2 regions of the Rhizobium sp. PL01 genome follow, and region 2 is predicted to be linked to the other one. Evidence: riboswitches for the same ligand, from Rfam matches in the RefSeq annotation. Region 2 holds a riboswitch; the other holds the start of a gene.
The links. A riboswitch is a leader RNA that binds a small molecule or an ion and turns the genes downstream of it on or off. The one in region 2 is predicted to bind S-adenosylmethionine.

Region 1: another riboswitch for S-adenosylmethionine. It lies ahead of metA (homoserine O-acetyltransferase MetA); the one in region 2 lies ahead of R6X40_RS14085 (O-succinylhomoserine sulfhydrylase).

Annotation. Positions count from the first base shown of each region.
Region 1 is NZ_JAWQUM010000015.1:264-16,364, reverse strand. Features, by position in the region: gene R6X40_RS27755 (ABC-F family ATP-binding cassette domain-containing protein) at 1-260, shown strand, start outside; gene R6X40_RS27750 (hypothetical protein) at 684-1,511, shown strand; gene R6X40_RS27745 (hypothetical protein) at 1,436-2,269, shown strand; gene R6X40_RS27740 (SDR family oxidoreductase) at 3,449-4,240, shown strand; gene R6X40_RS27735 (glycine zipper 2TM domain-containing protein) at 4,407-4,637, opposite strand; gene R6X40_RS27730 (methyl-accepting chemotaxis protein) at 5,256-7,088, opposite strand; gene R6X40_RS27725 (hypothetical protein) at 7,953-8,300, opposite strand; gene R6X40_RS27720 (hypothetical protein) at 8,310-9,152, opposite strand; gene R6X40_RS27715 (fused MFS/spermidine synthase) at 9,156-10,262, opposite strand; gene speD (adenosylmethionine decarboxylase) at 10,269-10,640, opposite strand; gene R6X40_RS27705 (DUF4345 domain-containing protein) at 11,050-11,487, opposite strand; gene R6X40_RS27700 (metalloregulator ArsR/SmtB family transcription factor) at 11,632-11,985, shown strand; gene R6X40_RS27695 (SRPBCC family protein) at 11,997-12,470, shown strand; SAM riboswitch at 12,536-12,613, shown strand; gene metA (homoserine O-acetyltransferase MetA) at 12,686-13,612, shown strand; gene R6X40_RS27685 (GNAT family N-acetyltransferase) at 13,609-14,061, shown strand; gene R6X40_RS27680 (aldose epimerase family protein) at 14,204-15,220, shown strand; gene R6X40_RS27675 (SDR family oxidoreductase) at 15,387-16,101, shown strand, end outside.
Region 2 is NZ_JAWQUM010000005.1:171,480-187,580, forward strand. Features, by position in the region: gene pstC (phosphate ABC transporter permease subunit PstC) at 1-865, shown strand, start outside; gene pstA (phosphate ABC transporter permease PstA) at 862-2,184, shown strand; gene pstB (phosphate ABC transporter ATP-binding protein PstB) at 2,197-3,012, shown strand; gene phoU (phosphate signaling complex protein PhoU) at 3,090-3,800, shown strand; gene phoB (phosphate regulon transcriptional regulator PhoB) at 3,908-4,591, shown strand; gene R6X40_RS14050 (VOC family protein) at 4,613-4,990, opposite strand; gene R6X40_RS14055 (GcrA family cell cycle regulator) at 5,004-5,537, opposite strand; gene R6X40_RS14060 (aspartate aminotransferase family protein) at 5,971-7,170, shown strand; gene argF (ornithine carbamoyltransferase) at 7,217-8,134, shown strand; gene R6X40_RS14070 (Hsp33 family molecular chaperone) at 8,498-9,481, shown strand; gene apaG (Co2+/Mg2+ efflux protein ApaG) at 9,495-9,887, opposite strand; gene R6X40_RS14080 (CDP-alcohol phosphatidyltransferase family protein) at 9,983-10,603, shown strand; gene R6X40_RS14085 (O-succinylhomoserine sulfhydrylase) at 10,653-11,837, opposite strand; SAM riboswitch at 11,882-11,960, opposite strand; gene R6X40_RS14090 (2'-deoxycytidine 5'-triphosphate deaminase) at 12,069-13,166, shown strand; tRNA gene R6X40_RS14095 (tRNA-Gly) at 13,234-13,307, shown strand; gene R6X40_RS14100 (glycosyltransferase family 2 protein) at 13,347-15,257, opposite strand; gene R6X40_RS14105 (transporter substrate-binding domain-containing protein) at 15,350-16,101, shown strand, end outside.

The DNA of each region.
Region 1 (16,101 bases), on a different contig from region 2:
CCTCCGCGCCCAAAACCGGCAAGGCCAAACTCTCCTTCAAACAGAAATTCGCGCTGGAAAACCTGCCGAAGGAGATGGAAAAGGCCGAATCCGAGATCGCCAAACGCGAAAAGGAAATGGCCGACCCGAATCTGTTCACCAAGAACCCCACCCGCTTTTCGGCACTGGCATCGGAACTCGAAAAGCTACGGACCTCGATCACGAAGATGGAAGAGGAATGGCTGGAGCTGGAGATGCTGCGGGAAGAGATTGAGGGGTAGGGAGTTGACGCAGTTGATCTCGATGTCGAATGCCCGCGTTGCGCTAAAGTGTTGCGCCCGCAGGGGGTATCGACCGTTAAAAGTGCCACCGAAATAATCGGAATGACCCAAACGGACACCCAAATTGCAGCGGTATAAGGCGTCCGCACGGATATACCCTTGTGGACACCAACTGGCACACTGTCGCTTATCTCTTTCACACGACCCCAGAAAGCTCGTTGAACGGTCATATTGCTTAAGCGGACCAGCACCTACTCGTGCCATAACGCCATACCCAAGGGGGAAGTGGCTGCACGAAGCTACTTAAATACCCTCTCGCAAAAATTTATCAATTTTCAGCATTTTTAAAGCGTTAGCCAATGTGGTGATCCATTGACAGCGCGCTTGTACTTTACAACCATGGCGTGGGCTGGGGATTCGCGGATGGAAACACTAAAATACGAACTGGTATACGATGGCGGCGTTGCGACTGCGGGCCAACTACCTGCTCACAGCGGGGCAACTTCACTGGAAGGGATGACATGGACCCTCACGCTGATAGGTCACTACGCAGCAACCGGTAAGATCAAGTCACGAGGAGAGCTCTCCCCTGAGGTGCGGATATATCTCATCCCCCCGCGCCAAGGTTCCTTCATTCAAGAAGTCTGGGTACAACTCACAGAGCCAAACAACCTCTTCCTTACATCAGTTTTAGGCAGCTACGTTGTAGGCTCGGTCAGTCAGACCCTGAACAGCCTAATAACTACCACCATCAAACAGGTCTGCGGTCTGACCATTAATCTCTTGAAGGGAGAGCAGGACGCTTTAGGCAGACTTCCGTCTGGCGACCGCGAGGCCCTTGTCGATAAAATTGAACCCTCCATGAGGCGCGCCCATACAGTCATTGGGGAAGGTGCAAATACTCTGGATATCAGAGAAAACAAGGCATCTTTGCTAAGGCTCGACCAAGACACGAAAGCGTATGTCAACGCGGATTTCTTGACAGACGAAACGCTCATGGTGGTCAGTGTAGGGGCGTACAACGCTAACTCCGGCAATGGCAGCGCCTATCTGCCTGAGATTGGCAAAACAGTGCGTTTTTACGCGCCCAAAGGACTTGATGCCGACACCTACGCAGCGTTGAGCTACAGCTTGGATAAGTACGTCAACGGATTGCCCAGCGAAATCCAAATCGCTTGCGTGCCAACAGTGTCTTTGGACGACCGGTACAAGCGCCTAAAGATAGTCAGGGCATTCAAGACTGTTTTGTAAATCAACCCAAGATGGTGATTGAAAAATATTATGAGGCACATAATTTGATGGATATCATAAACGCTGTATGGGGATACAAGCTCTCCATCGTGCCCATATTGACAGTATACTTAGTATTCGAGCTATCTACATTGATACGTCGCTATATGCGCATTGCCTATACACCCATATACTTCATGTTTTTCCCACTTGGACACGCAGACAGCCTTTACTCTTACTACTTTAATGAAGACGACCTATACATTGGGGCTAGCCAAACGCCAGCAGAAAAACGGAAACTTCGGAAAAAGATAATCTCCGTATCAGTTTTCTCGATGGTATTTTCTACCGTATTTAACCCCGCTATTGCAGGCATATTCGCTGCATACATTTTGACCGAGGCAGAATTCACAGAATTCATGTGGTTTTTAGTTGCTCTTAAGAGTATATTGATATCATTCTCATTATACAACGTGAGAAGAATTTCTTTTGTAGAAAAGAGCGGCTCGTTCCCGTGGCTTGCGCTGATGTATACACTTTACATTATCCTCATTGCGCGCATCGTGTCATACTCATATACTTGGGGAATAGAGACTATTGCTAAAGTGGGAAGCAGCGGCTTGCTGTTTGCAATTGTCGACTTCATTATCTTTGATGTATTGATTTATATCGTCTTCGTTGCTCTGGGTGGTGCTGCAATTAGCTATTGGATGACGGACCCCGATTACATCCCAGAAATCGATGTGATTTATGAACCAGAGCTCATAAATGAGAAGTAAGGACCTTTACCTTCGGATCGCAGCGGAACATGACAAGCAAAACATTGACCTTGTCGCAATATCTATAATCATGACCGAGCGTCGATTTAGACGACGGAGCTTCAGGGCGATGGAGTATTTGATACTTATCGTCAGCATAATGATCGGAAAGACGAGACATCGCACGACTATCGGCATGGGACAATTGCGATACGAACTGTGGTTAGAGCGATACGGATCACACACAAAATCCCTGTGCGCATCTTTAAAGCCGATGGAAAACTACAGAATGTGCAAGTCGTTCATCGACGCCACTGGACGACATTCGATCGCCGACATTCTCAAAAAATATAACGGAACTTCTAGCGCCATTTACAGTCGGGAATTTACTCGTCACTTTGCATACATATCTATGTTTCATAGCAGATTTGTCGGCTTTCCGCAGCGTTGTAGGTAGCCGTGGCGTTAATTTTCCGGTCTTGACAATCAATAACTTTGGAGGTTGGCACACGCTATCATCTCCCATCACCTTTCATGATACGGGGAGTTCGCAAGGGACTGATCTCGCCCAGCGCATTGTTTGATGCTCTCCGTATGCATGATGCGCACATCGAAATGGGCGCGTGGTTTTAGACTCTGGCATAAGTGAACTCATGGCTCTAAAGCCTTTCATGTGCGGGACCGTTTCGCCCCACCACCATTATGACGCTTCCGTTCCCTGATGGCTTCGAGATTTGCCGCTGTACCCACAGGTTGGTTGTTGCCATCTGTCCTTTTGCATATGATGCAGAGACAGAAAAGGGGGACATCGTGTCCCCCTAGCCATTCCTTGAAAGCCCGGTTTCTAAGGCTTCTGAGCGATGGTGGGCGCTCCCTCCAGAGCCACCATTCAAAGTTCGCTTCGGGTTGAAAGCAGCCTATCTGCCAAAAAACCATCCCCGCAAATCTTCACCCACAATCCCCGTGCTATACTCTTCCTGTCCCACACAGACACACCGGGTTGCGTTTCCGGCGAGGTAGGCCCGGAGGCGGAACGCGCCTCAAATCCCCGGAGCTGCGTGAATAGCAGTTCTCCTCCGGCTTTTCGGACGCGATCATTGGTATAACGGACCGTCGAATCCGATTTCCGATCGGCGACAGCTGTTGCGGGACCGGCCGCAAGTTCATACCTTGTGTGCTCACCCTCACAAGGAGCAGCAGATGCAGATCGACCTTACAGGCAAAACCGCTCTGATTACTGGATCCACCGAAGGCATCGGTTACGCGATCGCCCGCCAGCTCGCGCGGGCTGGCGCTGATGTGGTGATCAATGGACGGTCCGAAGAAAAGACCACAAAGGCCGCCGAACGCTTGAGAGGCGAAGGTGCTAAGGGCACAGTCGCTGCGGCCGCAGCCGATGTTGCAACCGCTGAAGGCTGTGATGCTCTTTTCGCCAAGGTTCCGCATGTGGACATCCTCATCAACAACGCGGGCATTTTCCAGCCGCTCGATTTCTTCGAGGCGAGCGACGAGGTGTGGGATCGCCACTGGCAGGTCAACGTCATGTCGGCCGTCCGGCTTTCGCGCGCGTACCTTCCGGGCATGCAGAAGCTCGACTGGGGCCGCGTCATCTTCATTGCGTCGGAATCCGGCTTTAATATTCCGGTGGAAATGATCCACTACGGCGTGAGCAAGACCGCAGATATCGCGGTTGCCCGCGGGCTTGCCAAGCGCATGGCGGGCACTGGCGTTACCGTGAACTCGGTCCTCCCCGGCCCGACATTGTCGGAAGGCGTCGAGGCGATGCTTGCCGAAGAGCGTGCGAAGACGGGCAAGTCCATCGAGGAGGTCGCGGCGGACTTCGTCAAGACGCATCGTGCCAGTTCGATTATTCAACGCGCTGCAAGCGTGGAGGAGATTGCCAACCTCGTCACCTATCTCGCCTCGCCTTTGGCATCCGCGACGACCGGGGCTTCCATGCGCGTGGACGGAGGACTGATCGACACGCTTTGAGGCAGACGCAGCATGATTTGGGAAATGGGCGCGCCAAGTGACGCGGAAAAGCCCTCGGTGCGGTAAGTCTTTACACGCCGAGGGCCTTCGAGACGGCAAATGAATAAATCAGTTATTTTTCAGGCAAGTGACGCATGTATTTCGCCACCTGCCTTGTCGTAAACAATTAGCGGCCGCAAGCTATTGCAGAACCGGCAGCGCCGCCCAGCGTTGCTCCGGCGCCAACGGCCCAGAGCTGGCCGGTACCTGACCCGATTGCGGACCCCGCCACACCGCCCAGGACTGCGCCTCCAACCGTCCCAGCCACACAGCCGGGCGTCGCCGGGCCAGCGGTGGAATTCATGCTCGCTGTTTGACATCCGGCTAATGCACAGCATGATGCAGCGACGACGACCATAGTGGAATAATAAGACATTTCTTCCTCCTATCGTTGGTTTGGAAGTTTGCTTAATTCAGAAATTTCGACCAGCGCAGACATCACCAAGGCCACCACCGCTTTGGTCGAACAGTGTATAACTCAGAGAATTGGGCTTTGTTCCATTTGGAGTGACGGCGGCCGGTCTACTTTTGTCCCATTTCAAATGGTGACGACACCTGCGTGGCAGAAGGATGACTTTCAGCAATTCCAGCTGGCGGTACAAACGACCGGACTGAAGGCGCGAAGCCGCCTCTGAGTATGCAAACGTTACATGTCCGCTTTGGGCGAAGGATGGCCTCCAAAAAAACTCATCCCCGCAAATCCCGCCCATAATCCCCGTGCCATACTCTTCCCGTCCCACCACGGATACACCGGTTTGCGGTGCCCGCGAAGTACCCGGATGGTTTGGCGGAACGCGCGCGCGGGTCTGCGTGAAAGACGGTTCTCCTCCGGTTCGTGAATGAACGGGGGCGTGACCGTCCAGTATATGCCCCACCTCATTGAAAGACCGGCCGGAACACAACGTCGCGAATGTCCGGTGGACCCCATTCAGCAAAAAGGCCTCGCACACCGGCGAGGCCTCGTCTCCGGGAAAGACTATGCTGCCCGGCGGGACCGGTATGCACCACTCTCCCGCGTGGCAGCGCCCGCTGCCAGCGTGAACTGGGAGATCAGCTCCTTGAGATGGTTGGATTCCAGCGCAAGAGTTGCACCCGCCGCATTCATCTCCTCGACCATCGCTGCGTTCTGCTGCGTGACCTGATCCATCTGGTTGACGGCCGTGTTGACTTCGGCAAGCCCGACGGATTGTTCGCGCGATGAGAGAGCGATCGCATCCATATGCTGGTTGATCGTCACCACATAGTCGCCGATGACTTTCAGCGCGTTGCCGGTGTCGCGCACCAGCTTGACGCCGCTGTCGACCTCCACGCTCGAATTCCGGATCAGCTCCTTGATTTCCTTGGCTGCCTTGGCAGAGCGCTGGGCAAGTTCGCGCACCTCCTGGGCGACAACGGCAAAACCCTTGCCAGCCTCACCGGCACGGGCCGCTTCAACGCCGGCATTCAGCGCCAGCAGATTGGTCTGGAAGGCGATTTCATCGATCACCGAGATGATGCTGGAGATTTGACCTGAGGATTGCTCGATGCGCTCCATGGCATTGACCGCATTGGCAACGACCGAGCCCGACTGGGTGGCACTGGCATTGGCCTGGATGGCAATCTGCCGTGCTTCTTCGGCCCTTTGCGAGGAGTTCGAAACGTTCGCGGTGATCTGATCCAGTGCCGCTGCCGTTTCTTCAAGCGACGCCGCCTGATGTTCCGTGCGTTTCGACAGATCGTCGGAACTCTGGCTGATTTCCCGTGATCCGCTGTCGATCGACTGCGCAGCCGTTGTCACGGATTGAAGTGTCTCTGCCAGTTGAAGAACGGACGCATTGAAATTCTTCCGCAGCGTTTCGAAGTCCGGTGCAAAGGCCTGGTTCAGCTGGAAGGAAAGATCACCTGCGGCCAGATGTGACAGGCCGTCTGCCAGCCCAGCCGTCGCCTTCTCCATTTCGTCCGCCTTGATCCGTGCGGTTTCCGCATTTTGCCGCCGCTCGCTCTCGGTCATGTTCCGTTCGCGTGCAGCTTCGGATTCAAGCTGGATAGTGGCCAGCGCATTGGCCTTGAACACCGCAACCGCTGCCGCCATCGCACCGATTTCATCTGCCCGTCCGACGAAGGGAATAACCGTTGCCGTGTCGCCTGCAGCCAGCGCCTTCATAGACCCGGTGATTGCCTCGATCGGCTTGGCGATCCCGGAAAGTGCAAAATAGATGCCGCCTGCAATCACCGAAAGGCCAACCGCGATCGCGACCATGGCAATGGTCATCGTCGTCTGAAAGACTTGCTTGCTGATCTCGTAGGAGCGCTGCGATCCCTCTGTTTTGATCCTGACGATTTTATCGACGATATCCGTCAGCTCTGCAGCGGCTGGGCGGATCGTCGTCTGCTGGGCGACTTTCGCCTCCTCGGTTTTGCCCGCACGCGAAAGGGCGAGCATCGGCTCTGCCAATTGCTGGAGGGCTGCAAACTTCGTTTCAATGCCCTTTGCCAGTGATTGTTCGTCGGCATCGTTACTGGCAGCTTGGTTTAATTTCAGTTGCTCCAGAAAATGATTGGCGTCCGTATCCAGCGCCTGCTCGACGGTCTTGCGGCTGGCGTCATCCAGGGCCATCACATGATTAAGGTAGTTCCGGCGCATCGAAGACAAGGCCAGATTCATTTCCTTGGCGACCGAAACCCCCGGTAACCAATCCGTCGCCATTTCAGCAACGTTCCTATTCAACGTGTTCATGCTTTGAATGGCAAAGCCGGCAAATGATAGGAACACGACACCGATAAGCATTAACACAGCGGTCAATGCAGTCTTGATTTTTGGGCGGGACACAATGGCCTCCTGATGGGGTAGATCGACATGCAACCGTACCGCGACATCATGTCAACTCCGGTGGCAGACCATCCGACGGGCATCTCGGAGTTAGGGAGAATTTAGCTCCCGATGTAATTAAGGAATTCATAATGTGGCCAGCAAGCCACTGAAATAAAAGGATATTAGCATCTCAGGATTGTTTTTTGCAATCTCAAATATCCTGGATTGTTATATTTGCAGCATGATGGAGAAGCGAAACGCGTTGCGCCGTTTGTCTTTCAACCTGACGCACTCGGCGGAACAAACGCAACGGTGGCGACGGAAATCGGAAACACCAGTTTGCAGGTTGCATTCAGGCACTGCCCAAAAAAATCATCCCCGCAAATCCCCGGCCTTTCATCTCGTGCCATACTCTTTGCGTCCCACCACGGATACACCGGTTTGCGTTGCCGGCGAGGTGGAGCCGGTGCCCGGATGGTTTGGCGAAACGCGCGCAAAATCCCCGGGGCTGCGTGAAGGTGGTTCTCCTCCGGTTCAAAATGAACCGGGCGTGCCGGGCATACTCCACCACGGGCGGTTCACCCCGCGGACGGCTTTGCCGTCGAGGGGTCCAGGGTATGCCCCACCGGATTGAAAAGCCTGGCGGATAAGCGGCCGGGCCGGGGCATTGGAGGCTTCCTGCACCTCACAGGCAGGAAGCGCAGAAGAACCTGAGAAGCGCGGCAAAAGACACTGAACGGGGCGCTGAGAGGTGTCACTTACTTTTACTTTACGAGGCAGCTTTCAGCGCCCCGGCCGACCTGCTTTTTGAAAACTGCGGCGATTTTTCGCGCGCAGGCGCAAGGCGTTGCAACACGCGCCAACGCGCGGGACGGGCGGCGGTTACTTCACCGTTGCCTTCGACTGCGAGCCATCGTCGTCGATAAAGTTCACGGTGTTGCCCTTCATGACGATACGGGAGCAATCATCGTCATCGTCATCATCGTAGTAGAAGCAGATTTCGTTGCCGGAGATTTCCCATTCGCCGTCATAGGCGGGCTCGGTGGCTGAATGGCCCTTGATCGTGCCGTTGGCCAGCAGCTTTTCCGAATAGCGCACCCCGTCCTCGGTACCGGAGATCGTCCTGCCGATGAGTTTCGCGCGGATTTGCGCGCCAGTCAGAAAGGCGTCCTGCGTCATCACCGGTGATATTGGAATGACGAGAATGAACGCAGCAAGCAGTCGTTTCATGTCCTCCTCCTACAGTTCGTAGACCAGAAACAGGGCGATTTCGGTGATGATGGCGATCAGAATGGCGGCTTCCAGCACCGATGAAACAACGAACAGGCGGAACTCGAACATCCGCTCCGAGGCCTGATTGTAGAGCGCCTCGCGGCTCTCGATCATGTCGCCGATCAGGGTCAGGCGCTTTGTCAGCTCCAGTTGATGGCAAAGCTCGAAGAAGACGCGGCGGGCATTGCGGGAGAGCCCGCTATCGCCACGCTCCAGAACGCGCATGGCACGCAGAAACCACTGGCGATCCCGCGTCGCCTCGACAGCCCTCTCTCCCAATCGGCGCCCTTGCGATCTGCCGAACGAACCGCCGGCCAAAGCCAGCGCATCGCCATGCTGGACACCCCAGTCGGCTTCAAGTTTCCGCTCCACCCGCTCGACATTGAGCCAAAGCCAACCGAAGGCGGCGATAGCGGCAGTGACGTCGTTGAACTGATCCCGGGGCGCCTGCACCACGATCCGCGAACCGCGCCACCGGATCTGGCCATTGCGCAGCTGCAGTTCGATCGCCAGCTCATCGAAGTCGTTGGGGCCAAGGGGCTCGTTTACCCAGTCGCTCGTAAGCTGCTGCACGGCAAAGGGCGTTTCCGAACCGGGCGCCAGTTTGACGATATCGAGACTATCGGTCCGGGTGTCGCCCAGTTCCGCCGATGGCATCGCCGGCCCTTCGATCCGGATGGCGTGCTCGACCACCACAACGGGTTCCGGATAGGACAGGGCGCAAACCACACCGCCACTCTGCACCTCCTGCCCATCCGGATGCGTGAACGCCAGCCTGGAGAGGACCGAAATGTGCGTGGACTGATCCATGGTTCAATCCACGGACAAGGAGGGAAGCTGCCTGATGCCATCATCGACTGTGTGGACATCAGGCGGAGGGACAAACGCGACCCCGTCCTCCAGGATCGGGCCAGACAGGCCGAGATAGAAGGCGGTTTCCTTGTCGAAGCAGAAGCTCGCCTTGACGAAGGCGCCGGTCAGATGGTCAAGCCAGTCCGCCCCAAGCCGCGCCTCGATCGTCTGGTCCATGCGCGCCGCACTTTCCTCGTTCGGGTCCAGCCAATCCGAGGCCATCAGAAAACCCCAGGGGGCGAGGAAGGACGGTACCGTCACCTGATAGCTGTGAACCTGCGAGAACACCGTTGCCATCGTGCGGGAGACTGCGGTGTGGCCCTTGTAATCGCAGAACGACAATTCCAAAGCCTGCACCACGACGATACCACCCGGCCGCAGCCGTTGCCGGACCAACGCATAAAATTCCCGGGTGTAGAGATGCTGGGCTGGGCCGTTGTCCAGCATATCGACCACATCGATGATGACGACATCGAAGAGATCGTCGGTCTTCTCGACGAATTCCCGGCCGTCGCAATAATGCAGTTCGGCGCGTGTATCCGTGAAGGCACCGTAGTTCCATGGGCCAAGATGCTCGCGGCAGATATCGACGACATCGCGGTCGATATCGACCATCACCGCGCGGGTCACGCTGCCATAGGCGAGCACTTCCCTGAGCGTTGCCCCCTCCCCGCCACCGATGATCAGCACATGCCGGGGATTCTCGTGCATCAGCAGCGCCGGATGCACCAGCATCTCGTGATACAGCGCCTCGTCTTCTTCCGAACTCTGGATGGCGCCATCGAGGAAAAGTGCCCTGCCGAAACTGTAGGTATCGGCGATCGTCACCGACTGGAACGGTGTGCGCAGCGAGCAGATGATCGACTTTGCCCGGTAATGATATTCGTCGAAGATATCGGCATCCTCAAGCACGAAAACGCTGCCGCCACGCTCCAGAGGGACCGCATCATTGCTTTCGACGAAGAACTTGTTGGGAGGAAGCTCGGGCAGAGGGTAGGGACGCTCGACCAGAACGGAGCTCTGAAACGCTCCTAACAAATCGGGTTCATGGGGTAGCATGTCGCTCATCGCCGCCTATTGCGCTTCCGCCAGAGTTTCGGCTGTGTCCCTGACGATCTGGCGCAACTCGATCAACGACGGCGTAAAAGCCTCGATCAGCGCCGGAAGCGCGTTCAGTGGGTCGCAGACCCCACACATGAAAATGTCGAGTGCGGCATAGGCATTCTCCGGCCAGGTGTGGATGGAGATATGGCTTTCGGCCAACGACGCGGTGCCGGTGACGCCGCCTCCAGGGCTGAACACGTGGAAACTCATGCTGAGCAGCGTGGCCCCCGCAGCAGCGATGGCGCTGGTGAACGCAGCCTCGATGCGAGCAACGTCGTCGAGGTTTTCCGCACCACTGAAATCCGCGATAACATGCCTGCCCGGCAGTTCACCGGCCGTCATAGAGGAGCAGCCTCTCTTGCCCGCCGGAATCTCCGGAAAATAATGGTTCGCAAACTTTCTGTGCGTCGACAACAAGTCTTTCAGACCACTCGAACGCCCCACGACCAAAGTCCTCGCAAAAGGTAAAAAGCACTTAATTAGTGTAATCTAAAATAAATAGATCAGCAATCGTGAGCAATTGCCCGCCCCCAGAGCTATAAAACATCAAATCTGCGGAACGCGTCGGCAAAGATGTGCCGTTCTGTTCAACCGACGCCAGCAGCAATCCGGCTACACTGGCTTAGCCACTGCTCCGCCCCTCAAAATATGCAGATGTGTGGCGACCCTCCCAGCCACCCCTAGGACCGCCCCACCGCCGCATTGCGGCAATCATCTCCGATGGAGAACCCAGATTGCCGCGTGACCTTGTTCACCCCGTGGAGTGCCGCTGACTAAGTGCCGCGACTCGCCCATGCCAGACCACCAGGAAGGGCACGACGACAAGCTCCATGCCAAGCCCGAGCAGATGCCCGGCCGACGGCACGCCATCGACCGCCAGCGCATACAGCCGTGCCAGACCGCCACTGAAGGTCAGGATCGCCAGAAACCGGATACGTTCGGTCTTTTTCTCGATTGCCGGAATGCAGCTGTACCAGCCGATCCCGAAGGCAAGGAAAAGCCCGGAGAGAAACCGCACATGGCTGCTGAGATCCACCGGCGGGGTCTTCTCTCCGAGAAACCCAGGTCCCATCACCACACCACACAGGCCGGCAAACACCGGCAGCATCGCAAGGACAGCGATGGTTGCCTGCAGCAGGCGCCGCTGCCGGAAATCGGTCGGGCTGATCTGATAGGCAAGACTGGGCATCGCGCATCCTCCTGAAGTCATCAAGGGGTACGGGGGCACGAGCGGCCGAGTTTCAGTTTTCCGAACACATCGGCGTGAACGCAATACTTAGCATTTCACTTAACTATTTCTTGCATCCGGCGTCGCGCCATGATAGTTAGGCACATGCTTAACCAACCAAACCAACTCGACCTGATGTTCCAGGCACTCGCCGATCCGGCACGGCGTATGATGGTGGACAGGCTCTGCCACGGACCGGCCTCGGTCAGCGAACTGGCTGGCCCGCTCACCATGTCCCTGCCCTCCGTCATGCAGCACCTGCAGGTGCTGGAGCTGAGCGGCCTCGTCCAGTCGCAAAAGACCGGCAGGGTCCGCACCTGCACCATTGACCGGCAGGTGCTGAGCCTCGCCGAGCAATGGATTTCAGACCGCCGCGCCCTGTGGGGACACCGCCTCGATGCACTGGGGGAGTATCTGGCCGAAAATCCGGAAAACGTGGAAGAGCTTGAAGAACCATAAAGGAGACGAACATGACGGAACGTTCGACACATCATTCCACCATCGTCATTGAGCGCACCTATGACGCGGCGCCATCGCGCGTCTTTGCCGCCTGGTCGAACCGGGAGGCATTGCTGCGCTGGGGCAATCCGGGCGACGGCTGGGAGATTGCCTATGACCAGTTTGTCTTCCGGGTCGGCGGCACCGACATCAACCGGTTCGGCCCGAAGGGCGGCCCGGCCTATGTCAACGAAACCACCTACTACGATATCGTCCAGGACGCACGGATCGTCTCGGGCGGCAATATGACGACGGAAGGCAGGCGCATCTTTGCCGGCCTGATGACGGTGGAATTCCTGCCCGCAGGCAAGGGCTGCCGCCTCATCATGACCGAACAGGGCGTGTTCCTCGACGGTCATGACAAGCAGGCAAACCACGAGGTCGGCTGGGCCGAAATGCTCGACAAGCTCGGCATCGAACTCAAGCGCAATGAGACAGCCGCCTGAACCCGGCTTGGCGTCCGCTCCGCCTGGCGGGCGCCATATTGATTCTCGCGCGGACAGGCGCTATCTAATGCTCTCGTGGTGATTTGGCCGGCCGGCTTGCAGCCACGTTAAATAAGTTGCTAAAGGGCCGTGCATGCGCAAGCAAGCTGGCCCGGTAGCGATTCTGTCGTTGCCGGTTTTTTTGTGCCGGCGTGTTCGGAGACCCGAGTGTAGCCATGCCCATCAAAATTCCCGATACGCTGCCCGCCTATGAGACCCTCGTCAAAGAGGGTGTGCGGGTGATGACCGAAACTGCGGCGATCCGTCAGGATATTCGGCCGCTGCAGATCGGCCTGCTCAATCTCATGCCGAACAAGATCAAGACCGAAGTGCAGATGGCGCGCCTTGTCGGTGCGTCGCCGCTGCAGGTCGAGTTCTCCCTGATCCGGCTGGGTGGCCACAAGGCCAAGAATACGCCGGAAGAGCATCTGCTCGCCTTCTACGAGACCTGGGACGAGGTGAAGCACCGCACGTTCGATGGCCTGATCATCACCGGCGCGCCCGTCGAACTGATGGACTACGAGGACGTGACCTACTGGAACGAGATGCGTGAAATCCTCGACTGGACCCACACCAATGTCCATTCGACGCTGAACATCTGCTGGGGGGCGATGGCGGCGATCTACCATTTCCATGGCGTGCCGAAACACACGCTGAAAGAAAAAGCTTTTGGCGTCTACCGTCACCACAATCTCAATCCGGCATCGCCCTATCTCAGTGGCTTTTCCGATGATTTCCAGATCCCGGTGTCACGCTGGACCGAGGTGCGCCGCGCCGATATCGAGAAAAAGCCAGATCTCGAAATCCTGATGGAATCCGACGAGATGGGCGTCTGTTTCGTGCATGAAAAGGTCGGCAACCGGCTCTACGTCTTCAATCATGTCGAATATGATTCGACCTCGCTGTCAGACGAATATTTCCGTGATGTCGATGCCGGCGTACCGATCAAGATGCCGCACAACCATTTCCCCCACAACGACCCGTCGCTGGCGCCGCAGAACCGCTGGCGCAGCCACGCACACCTGTTGTTCGGCAACTGGATCAACGATATCTATCAGACGACATCCTTTGATCTCGCCGATATCGGGAAGGACAGACGCTGACCGAAGCCCTCACCATCCGTCCTGTCCAACCCGGAGACGAGCAGGACTGGCGCCGCCTGTGGAAGGCCTATCTGGCCTTCTACGAAGCCACCTTGCCAGAAGACATCTACGCCCTCACCTTTTCGCGGCTAATCAGCGGCGAAACCAATGAATATGCCGGATTTCTGGCCGTCCTCGATGGCAAGCCGGTCGGCCTTGCGCATTTTCTCTTTCACCGCTCCTGCTGGCACGCGAACTCCATCTGCTATCTGCAGGACCTGTTTGCCGATCCGGACGTGCGCGGACAGGGGATTGGCCGGGCACTGATCGAGGCTGTTTACGCACGGGCGAACACGGAAAAGGCTGAGGAAGTCTACTGGATGACCCAGGACTTCAACGCCAATGCCCGCAAGCTCTATGACCGCATCGCCGATAAGACGCCTTTCATCATCTATCAGAAGACGTTTTGAGACGAATCTGCTTTGTCTCTGCTACGCAACGCGCCGGAACGCTTGCGGCGGCGGAACGGCCGCAAATTGTATGACTTTTCGGTTGCCGCCTTCAGCGAAATGACGCAGGTTGCCGCCCGGGAAGAGTGGAGGAAGAATGGCCGTGCAGACAGAAACTGAAGTGTTCGGCCATATGCCATCCGGCGAGCCCGTGCATCGCATCGTGATCAAGGGCGGCGGACTGACCGCGCATGTCCTCACCTGGGGCTCCGTCATCCAGGACCTGCGTCTTGATGGCCATGCAGCGCCGCTGGTACTCGGTTTCGAGAATTTTGCCGATTATCTCGCACATTCCCCCTATTTTGGAGCAACGCCCGGCCGCAATGCCAATCGCATCGGCGGTGGCCGTTTCGCCATCGACGGGGTGCAGTACCAACTCGAATGCAATGAAAAGGGCGTGACACACCTGCACGGCGGCAGCGACGGCATTGCCAAACGCCTGTGGACCCTGATCGAGGCGGCGGAGAACCGCGTCGTGCTGCAGATCGTCGATCCCGATGGCCGCGCCGGCTATCCCGGCAATTGCACGACCACCTGCACCTACACGGTCAGCGATGGCGGCGTGCTGAATGTGCTTTACGAAAGCACGACCGACCGCGCCACGATCTGCAACGTCTGCCAGCACAGCTACTTCAATCTTGACGGCACCGCCGATGCGCTCGGCCATGACGTGATGATCGCCGCGAATAGCTATTTGCCGACCAACGAACTCCAGGTCCCGACCGGCGAGATCCGCTCCGTCGAGGGTAACGCCTTCGACCTGCGCGCTATGACCCCGATGCGCCGCCAGCTGGAAGGCGAGAAGATCGGCTACGACCACAATTTCTGCCTGGCAGACGCCCGCGGCCCCAAACAATCCGTCGCCCTGGTGCGCAGCATCAATTCCGGCGTCTCGCTGGAAGTCCGCACCACCGAGCCCGGCGTGCAGTTCTATACCGGCTTCAAGATGAACGTTGCGGTACCCGGCCTTGAAGGCCGCCATTACGGCCCCTTCGCCGGCTTCTGTCTGGAAACCCAGATCTGGCCGGACGCGATCAATCATGCCGATTTCCCGCAGGCTGTCTTGCGGCCCGGCGAAACCTTGCGGCAGGAAACCGACTACGTCTTCACCCGGAACTGAGGCTTCGGCGCGCACCGCTCCCGGCCGCTCGAGCCGGAGGCCACAGGCGAATCACCTCTTGCAACAACGTTCGCTTGATGTGGCGCTACGCAAATCCGCTGGGCTTTCATCGCCAAAGCGGATTTGATGCGCTGGCAGATATCGGCGATGAGGGAGGATTTGCACCATGACCGAGGCGGGAAAAGCAAAAATCGCGCTGGTGACCGGCGGCGGCACGGGTATTGGCCGCGCAATCGCCAAGGCACTTCTGGAAAAAGGCTTCACCACCGTCATTTCCGGGCGGCGCTTTGACGTTCTCCAGATAGCGGCAAAGGAGCTGTCCGTCGAGACCGGCGGCACAGCGCGGGCATTCGCCGCCGATGTCGGCGATCCGCAGGCGGTTGCCACCCTGTTTTCAACCATCCGCCATGATTTCGGCCGTCTCGACCTGCTGGTCAACAATGCCGGCATGGGTCTACCGGCCGTTCCAATGGAAGACATCACCTTCGACCAGTGGACCGCCATCGTCAGCGCCAACCTGACTGGCGCGTTCCTCTGTACCCAACAGGCGATGAAGCTGATGAAGGCCCAGACGCCGCGTGGCGGACGCATCATCAACAACGGCTCGATTTCCGCCTCGACCCCGCGCCCGATGTCGGCGCCCTATACTGCCACCAAACACGCTATCGCTGGCCTGACCAAATCCACAGCACTTGACGGCCGTCTGTTTGACATCGCCTGCGGCCAGATCGATATCGGCAATGCCTCGACAGAAATGACGGCAAAGATGAGTGGCGGCGTCCTGCAGGCCAACGGCGAAATCGCCACTGAACCCACCATCCCCGCCAACCTCGTTGCCGAAGCCGTCGTCTACATGGCCGGCCTGCCGCTCAGCGCCAATG
Region 2 (16,101 bases):
GGTGGGGATCGTCGGCTCGATGCTGTCGGAGGCTATCCGCTTCTTCCAGTCGGTATCTCCGAGCACGTTCTTCTTCGGCACGGTCTGGGACCCGCGCTTTTCGGCGGCCGGCAGCGGCGGTACGGAAGGGCAGTTCGGTCTGTTGCCGCTTCTGGCCGGCACGCTCTATATCGCTTTTGTCGCCATGCTGTTTGCCGTGCCGGTCGGTCTGTTCGCCGCCATCTACATGGCCGAGTATGCAAGGCCTGTCGTGCGTGGCATTGCCAAGCCGCTGCTGGAAATTCTCGCCGGCATCCCGACCATCGTCTACGGCTTCTTCGCGCTGGTGACGGTCGGGCCTTTCCTGCGCGATATTTCCGCTCAGTTAAATGGTCTTGTGACCGGAAACTACGTCAACTTCATCCAGGCGCAGAGCGTTCTCACGGCCGGTCTCGTCATGGGCATCATGTTGATCCCGTTCGTGTCCTCGCTGTCGGATGACATCATCACACAGGTCCCGCGTTCGCTGCGCGACGGCTCGCTTGGGCTCGGTGCGACACGCTCCGAAACCATCAAGCGTGTCATCCTGCCGGCAGCACTGCCGGGCATCGTCGGTGCTCTGCTTCTGACGGCCTCGCGTGCTGTCGGTGAAACCATGATCGTGGTGCTGGCTGCCGGTGTTGCAGCCCGCATGCAGCTCAACCCGTTCGAAGCGATGACCACGGTCACCGTCAAGATCGTCAATCAGCTCACGGGCGACCTCGAGTTCAACTCGCCACAGACCCTGGTGGCGTTTGCTCTCGGCATCACCCTGTTTGCCATCACGCTCTGCCTCAACATCTATGCACTCTATATCGTGCGCAAGTATCGGGAACAGTACGAATGACCGACATGACATCCTCCGTACAGTCCACCTACGTGCGCGCAGCGCAGCCAAGACGCGATATCGGCATCAAGAAGCGCTATGCTGCTGAACGCCGCTTCAAGGCCTATGGCCTGACGGCCATTCTGATCGGCCTGTTCTTTCTGTTCGTGCTGCTATGGACCGTCGTTTCCAAAGGCTACACGGCCTTCCAGCAGACCGCGATCACCTTGCCGATCGAGTTTTCGGAGAAGATCATCGATCCGAAGAACGAGCGTGGCGCCAATCCCGCCAAGCTGATGACGGCGAATTATCCGCTTCTGGTGCGTGATGCGCTGGTCAAGGAGCTCGGTATCGATCCGGCCAACAAGCCGCTCGTCAAACAGGCGACGGACATGGTTTCGGCCAGCGCCCGCACCCAGCTGCGCGATCTGGTCGTTGCCGATCAGGCTATCATCGGCACGACCGCCAACGTCACTCTTCTGGCGGAAGGCAATATCGACAGCGCCAACAAGGGCCAGATCGACCTGACCGTTGCTGAGACCAACCGCAAGGTGAAGGATCAGCAGCTCGAATGGATGAAAAAGCTGACTGAGACCGGCGCGATGGCCAAGCAGTTCAACACCGGCCTGTTCACCTATGGTGCTTCGAGCCGGCCTGAAGCTGCAGGTATCGGTGTTGCCGCCCTCGGTTCGCTCTACATGATGCTGATCGTCCTGGTGCTTGCCCTGCCGATCGGTGTCGCGGCATCGATCTATCTGGAAGAGTTCGCGCCGAAGAACAGGCTGACCGATCTCATCGAGGTCAATATCAACAACCTCGCGGCGGTTCCCTCTATCGTCTACGGTCTGCTTGGTCTGTCGATCTTCATCAACTTTGCCGGCATGCCCCGTTCGGCTGCTGTTGTTGGTGGCCTCGTGCTGACATTGATGACGCTTCCAACGATCATCATCGCCACCCGTGCAGCGCTGAAGGCGGTTCCGCCGTCGATCCGCTCGGCCGCTCTTGGCCTGGGTGCTTCGAAGATGCAGACAATCTTCCACCATGTCCTGCCGCTCGCTATGCCGGGCGTCCTGACCGGCACCATTATCGGTCTGGCGCATGCACTCGGTGAAACGGCGCCGCTGCTCCTGATCGGCATGGTGGCCTTCGTAGTCGATTACCCGGGCTCGCCGATGGACCCTTCCACTGCTCTGCCGGTCCAGATCTACATGTGGGCCAACGAAGCCGAACGTGCATTTGTCGAACGGACCTCGGGTGCGATCATGATCCTCTTGATCTTCCTCGTCGTCATGAACCTTGGCGCAATCCTGTTGCGGCGTCGCTTTGAGCGGCGCTGGTAGTGAGGTAGAAACATGAACATGATGTCAGAAGCAGCAGTTGAAAAGGCGCTGGACCAGAAAATGAACACTGTTCCCTTCAAGATGATCGGAAAGGACGTTTCGGTTTATTACGGCGAGAAGCGCGCGCTTTTCGATGTTAACCTCAACGTTCGTGAAAACACCGTAACCGCGCTGATCGGCCCGTCGGGTTGCGGCAAGTCGACGTTCCTGCGGACACTCAACCGTATGAACGACACGATCGACAGCTGCCGGGTGACCGGCAAGATCACGCTGGACGAAGGTGATATCTACGACCCGAGCATCGACGTCGTCGAACTCCGCGCCCGCGTCGGCATGGTGTTCCAGAAGCCGAACCCGTTCCCGAAGTCGATCTACGAGAACGTCACCTACGGTCCGAAGATCCACGGTCTCGCCCGCACCAAGGCAGAGCTGGACCAGATCGTCGAGTCGAGCCTGCAGAAGGCTGGTCTCTGGAACGAGGTCAAGGATCGCCTGCATGAATCCGGCACCGGTCTTTCCGGTGGTCAGCAGCAACGCCTGTGCATTGCACGCGCCGTTGCCGTCAGCCCGGAAGTCATCCTGATGGACGAACCGTGCTCGGCACTGGATCCAATCGCGACCGCCAAGGTCGAGGAACTGATCCACGAACTGCGCACAAACTACACGATCGTCATCGTTACGCACTCGATGCAGCAGGCTGCTCGTGTGTCGCAGCGCACCGCCATGTTCCACCTCGGCAATCTCGTCGAGGAAAACGACACCGACAAGATGTTCACCAATCCGGATGACCAGCGGACCCAGGACTACATCATGGGCCGCTTCGGCTGAGGACGCTTTCGCCACCCTCCCATGAGGGCAGGGTGGCAGTCTTCCAACCCGGATTGTGATCGCAAGGAAAAACAATCATGTCTACGCACATTGCTTCCGTCTACGACGAAGATCTGAAGTACCTGACCCGGCGCATCTCCGAGATGGGCGGCCTGGCCGAACAGATGGTGGCCGAATCCGTGCGCGCTCTGGTCAATTCCGACCTGGCGCTTGCCCAGAAGGTCATTTCCGACGACGCCATTCTCGACGAGGCCGAGCGCCAGATCGGCGAAAAGGCGATCGTCACCATCGCCAAGCGTCAGCCGATGGCGGCCGACCTGCGCGAAATCATGGGATCGATCCGCATTGCAGCCGATCTCGAGCGGGTTGGCGATCTCGGCAAGAACAACGCCAAGCGCGTCATCGCGGTCGCGACCGCCAGCCTGCCGCGTCAGCTGGCGCGCGGCCTGGAGCATCTGGCCGAGCTTGCGCTCGTTCAGCTCAAGGAAGTGCTTGACGTCTATGCGTCCCGTTCGCCGGAAAAGGCCAACAGCATCCGCGAGCGCGACAACGAGATCGATGCGATCTACACGTCGCTGTTCCGCGAGCTCCTGACCTACATGATGGAAGATCCGCGCAACATCACACCCTGCACGCATCTGCTGTTCTGCGCCAAGAACATCGAGCGCATCGGCGACCACGCCACCAACATCGCCGAAACCATCTACTACATGGCAACCGGTGCTCAGCCCGTCGGTGAACGTCCGAAGGATGACACGGCCAACACGGTCGGCGCGATCGGCAATTGATCGCGCGATAAAGTAAGTAAATTCTTACGCACTAATTGCGCGAGCGGCCGTTGGAGCCGCTCGGCAAGCCTTCGGCCAACCGGCCGGGAGCCAAGGAGCTGAACTGAATGTTGCCAAGAATTGCCGTTGTTGAAGATGAAGAGGCGCTCAGCGTCCTCCTCCGATACAATCTTGAGGCCGAAGGGTTCGAAGTCGATACGATCAATCGTGGCGACGAGGCGGAAATGCGCCTGCAGGAACGCCTTCCCGATCTCTTGATCCTCGATTGGATGCTGCCGGGCGTTTCCGGCATCGAACTGTGCCGTCGCCTGCGCCAGCGCCCGGAAACCGAACGTCTGCCGATCATCATGCTGACGGCACGCGGCGAGGAGAGTGAGCGCGTACGCGGACTCGCCACTGGCGCTGACGATTATGTCGTCAAGCCATTCTCGACGCCGGAATTGATGGCGCGGGTCAAGGCGATGTTGCGCCGGGCCAAACCCGAAGTGCTGTCAACGCTGCTGAAATGCGGCGATATCGAACTCGACCGCGAAACCCATCGCGTCCATCGCAAGACCCGCGAGGTCCGTCTTGGACCGACCGAGTTCCGCCTGCTGGAGTTCTTCATGGCCTCGCCGGGCCGTGTCTTTTCGCGCTCGCAGCTTTTGGACGGTGTGTGGGGGCACGATATCTATGTCGATGAGCGCACGGTTGATGTCCATGTCGGACGGTTGCGCAAGGCGCTGAACTTTTCCAACATGCTGGACGTGATCCGCACTGTGCGTGGCGCGGGCTATTCGTTGGAAAGCTGAGTTTCGTATGATGAAGGACCGTCAGGCGTTGCCGGGCGGTTCGCCAATCTCGATGGGATGCCCGTCGGGATCGTAAAAGCGGAAGACCCTCTGCCCCCAGGCTTGCGTCTCGATGGGGTGGATGAGGTTCACGTTGCCGCCGATGCGCTCGAAAAGCCCATCCAGATTATCATGTTCGAAATAGAGCAGGATATTGTGTCGGCCATACGGTTGGGTGACCGCTGACGGCTGTCCCCAGACCGTCGTTTCCAGGGATTTGCCGTCATGGATGGCAAATCCCGTTTCAAACATGACAAAATTGCCGAAGTCTTGTTTGATCGCCAATTCCAGCATCTCGCAATAGAAGATTTTCGAGATGCTGATATCCCGGACGAACGGGATGGGGTTGACGAAACGCACGGCCGAACTGGCCTCAGCGTGCCCGGCGACGCTCGCCGGACGGCTGGTAAGCCAGCTTTGCATGGAATGTGCAGTAAGGTGATGTATCCGGGGAATCGTTGCCGCAGAAGTGGAACTCTTCCTTCATCGGATCGCCGATCGGCCACTTACAGGTGCGGTCGGTGAGTTCGGTCAGGACGAGGCGGCGCGACATCGGAATAACAACGTTGTTGCCGGCCGGTGCCGTTTCCTGATCCTCGATGGCGCCGATTTCGACTTCTTCCTTCATGACAGTCGCGCCCGTGGTGCGTGTCACTGTACGGGTAGCGGTCATGCGCGACGCGGTGTAGCTCGGTGCGCGGGGTGCAGCGGACGGTGCCGGGCGTTTCGCACGGGCCGTTGCAGTGCTGCCGCCGGCCTTGGCGCGGCCTGGCAGGCAGAGCCGGTGGACCTTGCCGATAACGGCATTACGGCTGACGCCGCCGAGCTGTGCAGCGATCTGGCTCGCGCTCAAGCCTTCGGCCCACAATTTCTTGAGTTTTTCGACCCGCTCGTCAGTCCAATTCATGGTCTTGTCTCCATTCCCAGCGTTGGTGATGGTCGAATCCTCCACCGAGCCCTGGATAGTATCCGAGGCTGAAACGCGATAACACTTTTGGTGACTAGGTCCGCCGCATGCGTTCTAGTAATTGTTTCTTAACGTAGAGCCCGGGGGACTCCCTGACAAGAGTCCGGGGAATCCCACCGAATCAATTTCTGAGTTTTCCCCAACTTGCTTGCCATGCGTGGCATTTTTGCAAGGGTATCCGGCTAAAAAAATTGCGAGCGCTGTATGTACGCGAATTGCCGGAAATCATGGGCTTTTGTTGACATCGCACTGCGAAGTGAAGATAGTGCCCCTGCCGCCGCAAGGCGGCATTTTGAGTTTTTATGGGTTGGTCACAGCCCTGTTGACGACGCCGATTATACAATTGCCGTGATGGTTTGAGGAGACATGCGCCATGGCCGATGCCACGCCGCTTTATGACACATATGCCCGCGCCCCCCTGCGGTTCGAGCGCGGTGAAGGCGTCTGGCTGATCGCCGAGGACGGCACCCGCTATCTCGATTTTGCAGCCGGTGTTGCCGTTAACTCGCTCGGCCACGCGCATCCACATCTTGTGTCGGCATTGAAAGAGCAGGCGGAGAAGGTCTGGCATCTGTCGAACCTCTATGAAGTTCCCGGACAGGAGAGCCTCAGCCGCCGCCTGACGGAAGCGACGTTCGCCGACAAGGTGTTCTTCACCAACTCCGGCGCAGAGGCGCTGGAATGCGCGATCAAGACCGCACGCCGCTATCATTTCTCCAAAGGCAACCCGGAGAAATTCCACATCATCACCTTCGAAGGCGCTTTCCATGGCCGCACGCTGGCCACGATCGCCGCCGGTGGGCAGGCAAAATACCTGGAAGGTTTTGGCCCGAAGGCACCCGGTTTTTATCAGGTGCCGTTTGGTGACATGGGCGCCCTGAAGGCTGCCATCAGCGAAGAGACCGCAGCGATCCTGATCGAGCCGATCCAGGGTGAGGGTGGTATCCGCACCGTGCCAAAGGAATTCATGCAGGAACTGCGTGCCCTCTGCGACGAATACGGCCTGCTGCTCATCCTCGACGAGGTCCAGACCGGCGTCGGCCGGACAGGCAAGCTGTTTGCTCATGAGTGGGCAGGCGTCGCGCCTGATATCATGGCGGTCGCCAAGGGTATTGGCGGCGGTTTTCCGCTCGGTGCTTGCCTTGCGACCGAAGAAGCGGCTTCCGGCATGGTCGCCGGCACCCATGGCTCGACCTATGGCGGCAATCCGCTGGCGATGGCCGTCGGCAATGCTGTTCTCGATGTCATCCTTGCTGACGATTTCCTGCAGCACGTCCGTGATGTGTCGCTGGTGTTCCGGCAGGGGCTTGCGTCGCTTGCCGATCGTTTCCCCGATATTATCGAGGAAATCCGCGGCGAAGGCCTGATGCTCGGCATCAAGGCCAAAGTGCCGTCTGCCGATCTCCTGAAGGCCATCCGCGCCGAGAAACTGCTGGCGGTGCCCGCAGGCGAAAATGTCATCCGCCTGCTGCCGCCGCTGGTGACGACGGCCGAAGAAGCCCGTGAAGGCCTGGCGCGGCTTGAACGCGCCGCCGAACAGCTGAGCGTGGAACGACGACAGGCATCTGCCTGAACGACGCTCCACTGACACGCTGAAAAAACACAGGACTTTGAATAGAATGGCCGGTACCAGACACTTTCTCGATCTTTCTGCCATGACGACAGCCGACCTGAGGTCGATCATCGAGGACGCGCGCGTCCGTAAGGTTGCCACCAAGGCCGGAACAGCTGAAAAGCCGCTGGCCGGCAAGATGCTGGCGATGATCTTCGAAAAGCCCTCGACCCGCACCCGCGTGTCCTTCGATGTCGGCATGCGCCAGCTCGGCGGCGAGACACTGTTCCTGTCCGGCACCGAAATGCAGCTCGGCCGCGCCGAGACCATCGGTGATACCGCCAAGGTCCTGTCCCGCTACGTCGATGCCATCATGATCCGGACCACCGATCACAACCGGCTGCTGGAACTGGCCGAGCACGCCACCGTGCCTGTTATCAACGGCCTGACGGATGCGACGCATCCCTGCCAGATCATGGCCGATATCATGACGTTCGAGGAACATGCAGGCCCCGTAAAGGGCAAGACGATTGCCTGGACCGGCGACGGCAACAATGTGCTGCATTCCTTCATCGAAGGCTCGGCGCGCTTTGGCTACCGGATGAACATGGCTGTGCCGCTCGGCTCGGAACCGGACGACAAGATCCTCAACTGGGCACGCAACAATGGCGGCGAGATCAAGCTCTACCATGATGCCGATCAGGCTGTAGACGGCGCCCATTGCGTGGTGACAGACACCTGGGTGTCGATGAACCAGGAACACCGCGCCCGCGGCCACAACGTTTTTCAGCCATTCCAGGTCAATGCCCAGCTGATGGCGAAGGCCGACAAGGACGCGCTGTTCATGCACTGCCTGCCTGCCCATCGCGGCGAGGAAGTGACGGACGACGTCATCGACGGCAAACAGTCGGTGGTCTTTGATGAAGCCGAGAACCGCCTGCACGCGCAAAAATCCGTTCTTGCGTGGTGCCTTGGCGCTCTCTAGCTGTGCGTAAAAGCGCGCAGCGGTTTTGCGATAACGGCATGCGCCACCAAAGACCTAAAGCGCGCAAAGCGAATCTGAAAGATCGCGGCGCTTTGGCGGTCTTGCCCGGCATATTGAAAACCGGCCAGCGGCACACGATCTATGCAACACGCTGATGACCGGCAGGTGGCACGTCCTCCTTTGCCGGTCATTCGTATTCAGTAATATCCATCCGCGTCGCTGTCCTGATTGGAAGCGATGGCGCGAACGGCCGTTTTTTCAGGAACGATCTGGACAAAGCCGGCCTGCGCAGGATCAATAGAAGCATCGGACAGCGTCCCGGCCTATACGGCGGGCAGACGTCCGGGGGCTAGGAGCAGAGTGATGACGGAAGCAGACTTTGGCCTCGGCCAGTTCGATTTTGCCGGCGACGATCATGTCGTGCCGTTTCAGGTGGAGGGCCTCGACGTGCGCGGCCGTGCGGTCCAGCTCGGCCCGATGCTGGACGCAATCCTCGAGCGCCATAATTATCCCTTGCCGGTCGCGCGCCTCGTGGCCGAAACGGTTGTGCTGACGGTGCTTCTCGGAACCTCGCTGAAGTTTGAAGGCAAGCTCATCATCCAGACCAAGAGCAATGGCCCGGTCGATCTTGTTGTCGCCGACTTCTCGACGCCGGACCGGGTGCGCGCCTATGCCCGTTACAATGAGGAAGCCTTGGCGCTTGCCGAAAAGAACGGCCTGACCCAGCCGCAACATCTGCTGGGCGAAGGTATTCTTGCGTTCACCATCGACCAGGGCACGCATATGCAGCGTTACCAGGGTATCGTGCCGCTGGATGGCGCTTCGCTCGAAGAGATTGCCGGTGTCTATTTCCGCCAGTCGGAACAGATCCCGACCAAGGTGCGCCTCGGCGTCGCCGAATTGCTTGACCGCGATGAAAACGGCAAGCCTCGTCATCGCTGGCGGGCCGGTGGCATGGTCGCGCAGTTTCTGCCGGAAACACTGGAGCGTATGCGCCAGCGGGATCTTCCGGGCGGCGATGGCGCCGACGATAGTTTTGAGGTGGATGATCTCTGGGGTGAAGCCAGTGTCATGGTTCAGACCATCGATGCCGATGAACTGACCGATCCGACCGTTGGCACGGAACGGCTGCTTTACCGGCTATTCCACGAGCGTGGCGTCAAGGTCTATCCGCCCCAGGCAGTGTTCGACAAATGCAGCTGCTCGCGTGAGAAGCTGCGCGATGTCCTGGCAAGTCTCAGCCAGGAGGATGTCGATCATGCGGCTGAGGACGGGCTGGTTTCGGTCACCTGCGAGTTCTGCTCGACGACCTACCGCTTCGAGGCAACAGAAGTGAAGCCGCAGTAAAAAAGCTGCGACCTCAGTTCAACGTCCGGTTCTGGCCGGGCGAATCCAGCGAGAAGGCGGGAATATCGACAGTGAAGGACTCGCCTTCCGCAGTTTCCATCGAATAGTGACCGAACATCACACCCGAGGGTGTGTCGAGCGGGCAGCCTGACGAATATTCGTAGGTATCGCCGGGGTTCAGAACCGGCTGCTCGCCGATGACTCCCGGACCGTTGACCTCGTCCACCTGGCCGTTTTCGTCAGTGATGTGCCAATAGCGCGTCATCAGCCGCACGGTGTCGTCTGAGAGGTTCGAGATCAGGATACGGTAACCCCAGACATAGCGGCTGTCATCCGGATCAGATTGCTCCTCCAGATAATAAGGCTCGACGGTCACCTCGATGTCGCGTGTCAGCGCGCGGTACATATGCAAACCCTTTTCTAGTCTATAGGCGATATTCTACAGCAAGATGGTTTCGTCAAGAATAACGCGCAGGGTAAACTGTAAGGATAGGGCACAGCATGCTGGACGGTCATTTCAGGAAGCGGCTCGACCCCTGGCTGGATCGCGCCGGCCGGAGTTTTGCAGCGCGTGGTATCGGCGCGAATGCCGTGACGATTACGGGCTTCCTGATTGGCCTGGCGGCTGCGGTCGCTATCGTTCTCGACGCTTATGTCTGGGGGTTCATTCTCATCGGCGTCAGCCGGATGTGTGACGGCCTCGACGGTGCCGTTGCCCGGGCGACCCAGAAAACCGATTTCGGCGGTTTCCTTGATATTGTGCTCGATTTCGCCTTCTACGGCCTCATCCCGTTCGCCTTCATTCTGGCAGACCCCTATGAGAACGGTCTTGCCGGCGGGCTGCTGCTGCTGTCGTTTTATGTCAACGGTGCGAGCTTTCTAGCCTTCTCGATCATGGCTGAAAAGCGTGGTCTCGCAACCGATATACGCGGCGTGAAGTCTCTCTATTTTACCACGGGTCTTGCCGAGGCAACGGAAACCATCGCCGTCTTTCTGGCGTTTTGTCTGTTCCCACAATGGTTTTCCGAAATCGCCGTTATCTTTGCGCTCGTCTGTTTTTATACGGCGCTGTCGCGCATCATGCTGGCGCGGGCGAGCTTCAAGGGCGAAACGCGGGCATAGAAAAACGCCCGCATCCAAAGACACGGGCGTTTCACAAAATCCAAAAAAATCAGGCCTGAACCGACTTCAGGGCGCGGGCGAAATCCTCGATTAGGTCTTCGCTGTCCTCGATTCCGGCGGAGAAGCGTACTGTGCCGGGCGAAATACCAAGCTCGGCACGGGCTTCGTCCGAAAGGTTCTTGTGCGTGGTCGTTGCCGGATGCGTGATCAGGCTCTTTGAGTCGCCGAGATTGTTGGAAATCAGCACGGTCTCCAGCGCGTTCTGCAGCGCGAAGGCTGCATCCTTGCCACCCTTCATCTCGAAGCAGACCAGTGTCGATCCACCCTTCATCTGGCGGGCGATGATGTCGGCCTGCGGATGGTCCTTGCGGCCCGGATAGATCACCTTGGCGATCTGGTTCTGCTCGGCGAGGAAATCGGCCACGCGCGAAGCGTTGTCGCTCTGCTGGCGCACGCGCAGCGGCAGGGTCTCGATCCCCTTCAGCAACGTCCAGGCATTGAAAGGCGACAGTGCCGGGCCGGTGTGGCGGAAATAGTCGTGCAGGTGCTCGTTGATCCATTCCTTGTCCGAAAGGATCACACCGCCGAGGCAACGGCCCTGACCGTCGATATGCTTGGTGGCGGAATAGACGACGATATGGGCGCCGAGTTCCAGCGGCTTCTGCAGAAGCGGCGTTGCAAAGACGTTATCGACGATGACCTTGGCGCCGATCTGGTTGGCAATCTTGGCGACGCCTTCGATATCGACCACTTCCAGCGTCGGATTGGTCGGGCTTTCGAGGAAGAACACCTTGGTGTTCGGCTTGACGGCCTTTTCCCAGTTTTCAAGGAAACGCCCGTCGATCAGCGTGAATTCGATCCCGTATTTCGGCGCCAGCGTTTCCACCACCCAGCGGCAGGAGCCGAACAGGGCGCGGGCAGCAACGATGTGATCGCCGGCCTTCAGCTGGCAGAGAATGGCGGCGGAGACCGCAGCCATGCCGGATGCGGTGGCGCGCGCATCTTCGGCGCCTTCCAGCATGCACATGCGCTTTTCGAACATGTCGTTGGTCGGGCTGCCATAGCGCGCATAAATGAAGCCGTCCGTCTCGCCCTTGAAGCGCGCTTCCGCCGCTTCCGAGCTGTCGTAGACAAAGCCTTGCGTCATGAAGATGGCTTCGGAAGTTTCACCATGGTTTGAACGGGTCGTGCCGCCATGAACGAGCTGTGTCGCGGGGCGCCAATTGTTGCTCATCGATTGTCTCTTTCAAAACAAAAAAACCGGCCGCGTAAAGCAAGCCGGTTTCAAACCCGGCCTTTTTAGCTATTTGTTTTACGTGGCTGCAAGCCGACCGGCCAAATCACCACGGGATAAGTCAGTATTTACTGATTAGCCGCGCTTGCGTCAATTCCCGTGAACAAGAAGATATGTCACAGGGACAATTTGGGTTATGACGTGCCGGTTGCGGCAAAGAGGACGATGGAAATGACCAGGGCCACAGGCATTCTAGCCGATCGCGCTATTGCTGCGCTTTTTGATGCAGGACGGTTGAAAAGCGAGGCAAAGCTCGACGCCGACCAGATCCAGCCGGCCAGCCTCGACCTGCGTCTCGGTTCCAAGGCCTTTCGTGTCCGCGCCAGCTTCATGCCAGGCCCCGGTCATCTGGTCGCCGACAAGCTCGACCGGCTGAAACTGCACGTCATCGATCTCTCCGAAGGTGCGGTTCTCGAAACCGGCTGCGTCTACATCGTTCCCTTGATGGAAAGCCTCGATCTTCTGCCGGAAATGTCGGCCTCGGCCAATCCGAAGAGTTCGACCGGCCGCCTCGACATCTTCACCCGTGTCATCACCGACCGCGCCCAGGAATTCGACAAGATTCCGGCAGGCTATTCCGGCCCGCTCTATCTCGAAATCAGCCCGCGCACCTTCCCGGTCATCGTCCGCCGCGGCTCGCGCCTGTCGCAGATCCGCTTCCGTATTGGCCATGCGTTGCTGACTGAAGCCGAAGTGCTGGCGCTGCATGAGAGCGACGTGCTGGTCGCTAGCGAAAAGCCGAACGTTTCGGGCGCTGGTATCGCGCTGTCGATCGATCTCAAGGGCACCGGCGCCGACGGCCTGATCGGCTATCGCGGCAAGCATCACACAGCAGTTATTGACGTCGACAAGAAGGCCGAACATGGCATTTTCGATTTCTGGGAGCCGCTCTACAGCCGCGGCCGCGACGAACTGATCCTCGATCCCGACGAGTTCTACATCCTCGTCTCGCGCGAAGCCGTGCATGTGCCGCCGCTCTATGCCGCCGAGATGACGCCGTTCGATCCGCTGGTCGGCGAATTCCGCGTCCATTATGCTGGCTTCTTCGATCCGGGCTTCGGCCACGTGTCGGCCGGTGGCAAAGGCAGCCGCGCCGTTCTCGAAGTTCGCAGCCACGAAGTGCCGTTTATTCTTGAACACGGCCAGATTGTCGGCCGTCTGGTCTATGAACATATGATGGAGCGCCCTGAAGGTCTTTATGGCCTCGGTCTCGGTTCCAACTACCAGGCGCAGGGGCTGAAACTCTCCAAGCATTTCCGCTCGGAGTAAATTCCGTCCGGAAAACCGGCTGCCGCCTTGACAGGCAGCCGTGCTTGGTGGAAACCTCGGGCGCAAGGCGGGTATGATGTAGTGGTAGCTTGTCAGCTTCCCAAGCTGATCGTGCGGGTTCGATTCCCGCTACCCGCTCCACTTTTTTCTCAAGCCTTTCCAGCCAATCTCCATAGTCTCTCAGGCAGACGGTTCTTCGCTGTGGTCTTTGACCGGAACATGCGGTGTCTTGTTCCAGGAAAACGGATTTGTCCGCAACTCCAGCAGGGCCTTCCATGCGGCGAGTGACATGGCCAGCCAGTAGAGCGGTACGAACATCCAACGCCAGCCGACCGCCCGTTTCTCATGGGTATTCATCCGGTTTCGCCCGAGCGAAATGAAGACCGCGTAGCTGCCGGCAATATTGACGATATCGCAGGTAAACAGCCAGAAGGTCAGCCACCCCTCCGTATGCGTGCTGTCGTCCAGCATCAGCCAGGTCAGATAGGCGAGGAAGCCGACGATGATGGGATGGCTGAGTGCGGACAATAGCAGTCCGGCGATCAGGATCTGGAAGACGATAAAGGCCGGCCAGCCCATCTCCCCGGCCAGTTGGCCGGGCTTGCGCATCAGCACCAGCCATGTCTGCAGCCATCCCTTGAACCAGCGTGTGCGCTGGCCGAGCCACACGGACCGCGCAACCGGTGCTTCCTCCAGCGTCGGCTTGAAGATGACGCGTGAGCGATAGCCAAGCCGATGGAGCCTGAGCCCGAGATCGGCGTCTTCGGTCACGTTATAGGGATCCCAACCGCCGATCTTTCTCAGTTCCGCAGTGCGAAAATGATTGGAAGTACCCCCAAGCGGCAGAGGCAGGCCGGTCAGGGAAAGCATCGGCAGCAATCCGCGAAACAGCCCGGCATATTCCAGCGCAAACAAGGCACTCCACCAGGATTGCCGCGCATTGGTGATGATCAGTGGCGCCTGCAGGCAGATCACGCGCGGTGGTGCCGCCGCAAACGCAGAATGGGCCTCGCGCAACTGGCCTGGATGCGGCCGGTCCTCGGCGTCATAGACCGTTAAGTAGGTGCCACGGACCCCGGGTAGGGCATAGCTCAGGGCTTTCGGTTTGGTGCGGGGCATGTGGACAGGCACCACAACGATCTCGTATTCACGCGCCAGCCGCAAAGCTTTCAGCGCCGCGATGGTTGCCGCATCGTCCTCCTCGCAGATCAGCTTGATGTCGAGCCGCGAGCGTGGCCATTCGAGCTGGTTGAGCGCGTGAACAAGCTGCGCCACAACGTTTTCTTCCCTGTAAAGCGCGACGAGCACGGAATAGACCGGCAACGGGTCGGCATCGTCCGGTGGTTCCGGCCGCCGCTCTCCGCGCTCCTGCACCAAGGCGAAGACGAGCGCGTAGAGCCGCACGAGGAAATTGGCAAGATAGAACAGCGTCAGCAGGATATGCAGGATCAGCATGCTGACCAACGGAGCGACGACTGCCGCCGCGACCATGGTGCACAGAACGATCCCGGTATAAAAACCTTGCTTGCCCCAGAAGGTGACGCGGGCACTGTGGAGTGGCGCTGTCTCAAACAACGAGCGTGTCACCGCCGAAACCCGTCGTTGACTGCCGGCCCGCCAGGCGGCCTCCCGCACCGCTGACGGCGTCGACACCGCGAGCGACCGGCGCAGCAGCGGCGTTCGCTGCAGAAGTGCGGAAAGCTCGGCGAGCCGGCCAAGCGTTGGAACGATCACGGTGACCGGCGGCCGGCTCGCATGGTGGATCCGCACGATCTCCGGCCGGGCGATCTGGGTGTCGAGCCCCTCTATGTCCTGAACCCGGCTGGAATCTATGGTGGCCATGAATTCCAACCCGAGTGTTTCCGCCAGCGCTTCGAAACAGATGGTTTCGTCGATCTCACCGGATGCGAGCAGCTCTTCCTCGACGGTCGTGCCATGCGCTTGCGCGCGTTGCATGGCCTGCGCGATCGAAGGTTTGCCGATACCCATCTGAAGGAGCAGGCGGCCCTCTTGCTTCAGCGCCGGCGTGAATCTTTCCGCAGCGGCATCAGGCTGTGATCGCCTGACCGGCAGCTCATTCTTGGTAGCCATTCCGGAATTGTCCGGATATTCTTCCAGACGCATGAAACCCCATTGCCGCGCGGCGCGGCAATACCCCCTATTTCGCCCCAGGAATAATCATAATGTTACGCGCATTCCGTGCATCTCTAAAATTTTACGGGATTTTCACGCTTTGCGTGTTGTCAGTTGCACTTTTCCCGCGCATGTCACGCGCTGCGGACGGAGTTCACGACCTGCCAATGTTATTTGACGCGCGGGAGCGCATCGCAAAGCCCGACCTTAGTGGTCTGGCGCGCCTTCGGTTTTTGACAACCGTAGATTTCCCGCCGTTCAATTTCATCGACCAGTCCGGCAAGCTTGCCGGCTTCCATGTGGATCTGGTCCGCGAGATTTGCCAGGAATTGGACATCGCCGCCAAATGCCAGATCCAGGCCGTGACCTTCGCGGAGTTACAACCGGCCCTGGAAGGCGGGCAAGGCGAGGCCGTGATTGCCGGAATCGGTACCAGCTCGGAATTGCGCCAGCGGTTTGCCTTTTCGCGGGCGTTCATGAAGCTTCCGGCCCGGTTTGCTGCCAACCGTCAGGTGGTGGGAAACACGCTTTCGATGGCATCACTGGCGGGCAAGCCCGTCGGTATTGTCACGGGTACCACGCATGAGGCGATGTTCAAGGCGTTCTTTCCAAAACTCGAAGCGCGCTCATTTCCGAGCCGCGACGCCATGCTGGCGGCCCTGAAGCAGGGGGGCGTTGCCGCAGTGTTTTCAGACGGCATGCAATTGTCCTTCTGGACGGCGGGTAGCGATGCTGCCGGTTGCTGCGCGCTGATCGAGGGCGCTTATTTCTCGCAACGCTTTCTCGGTGAGGGCTTGGCGAT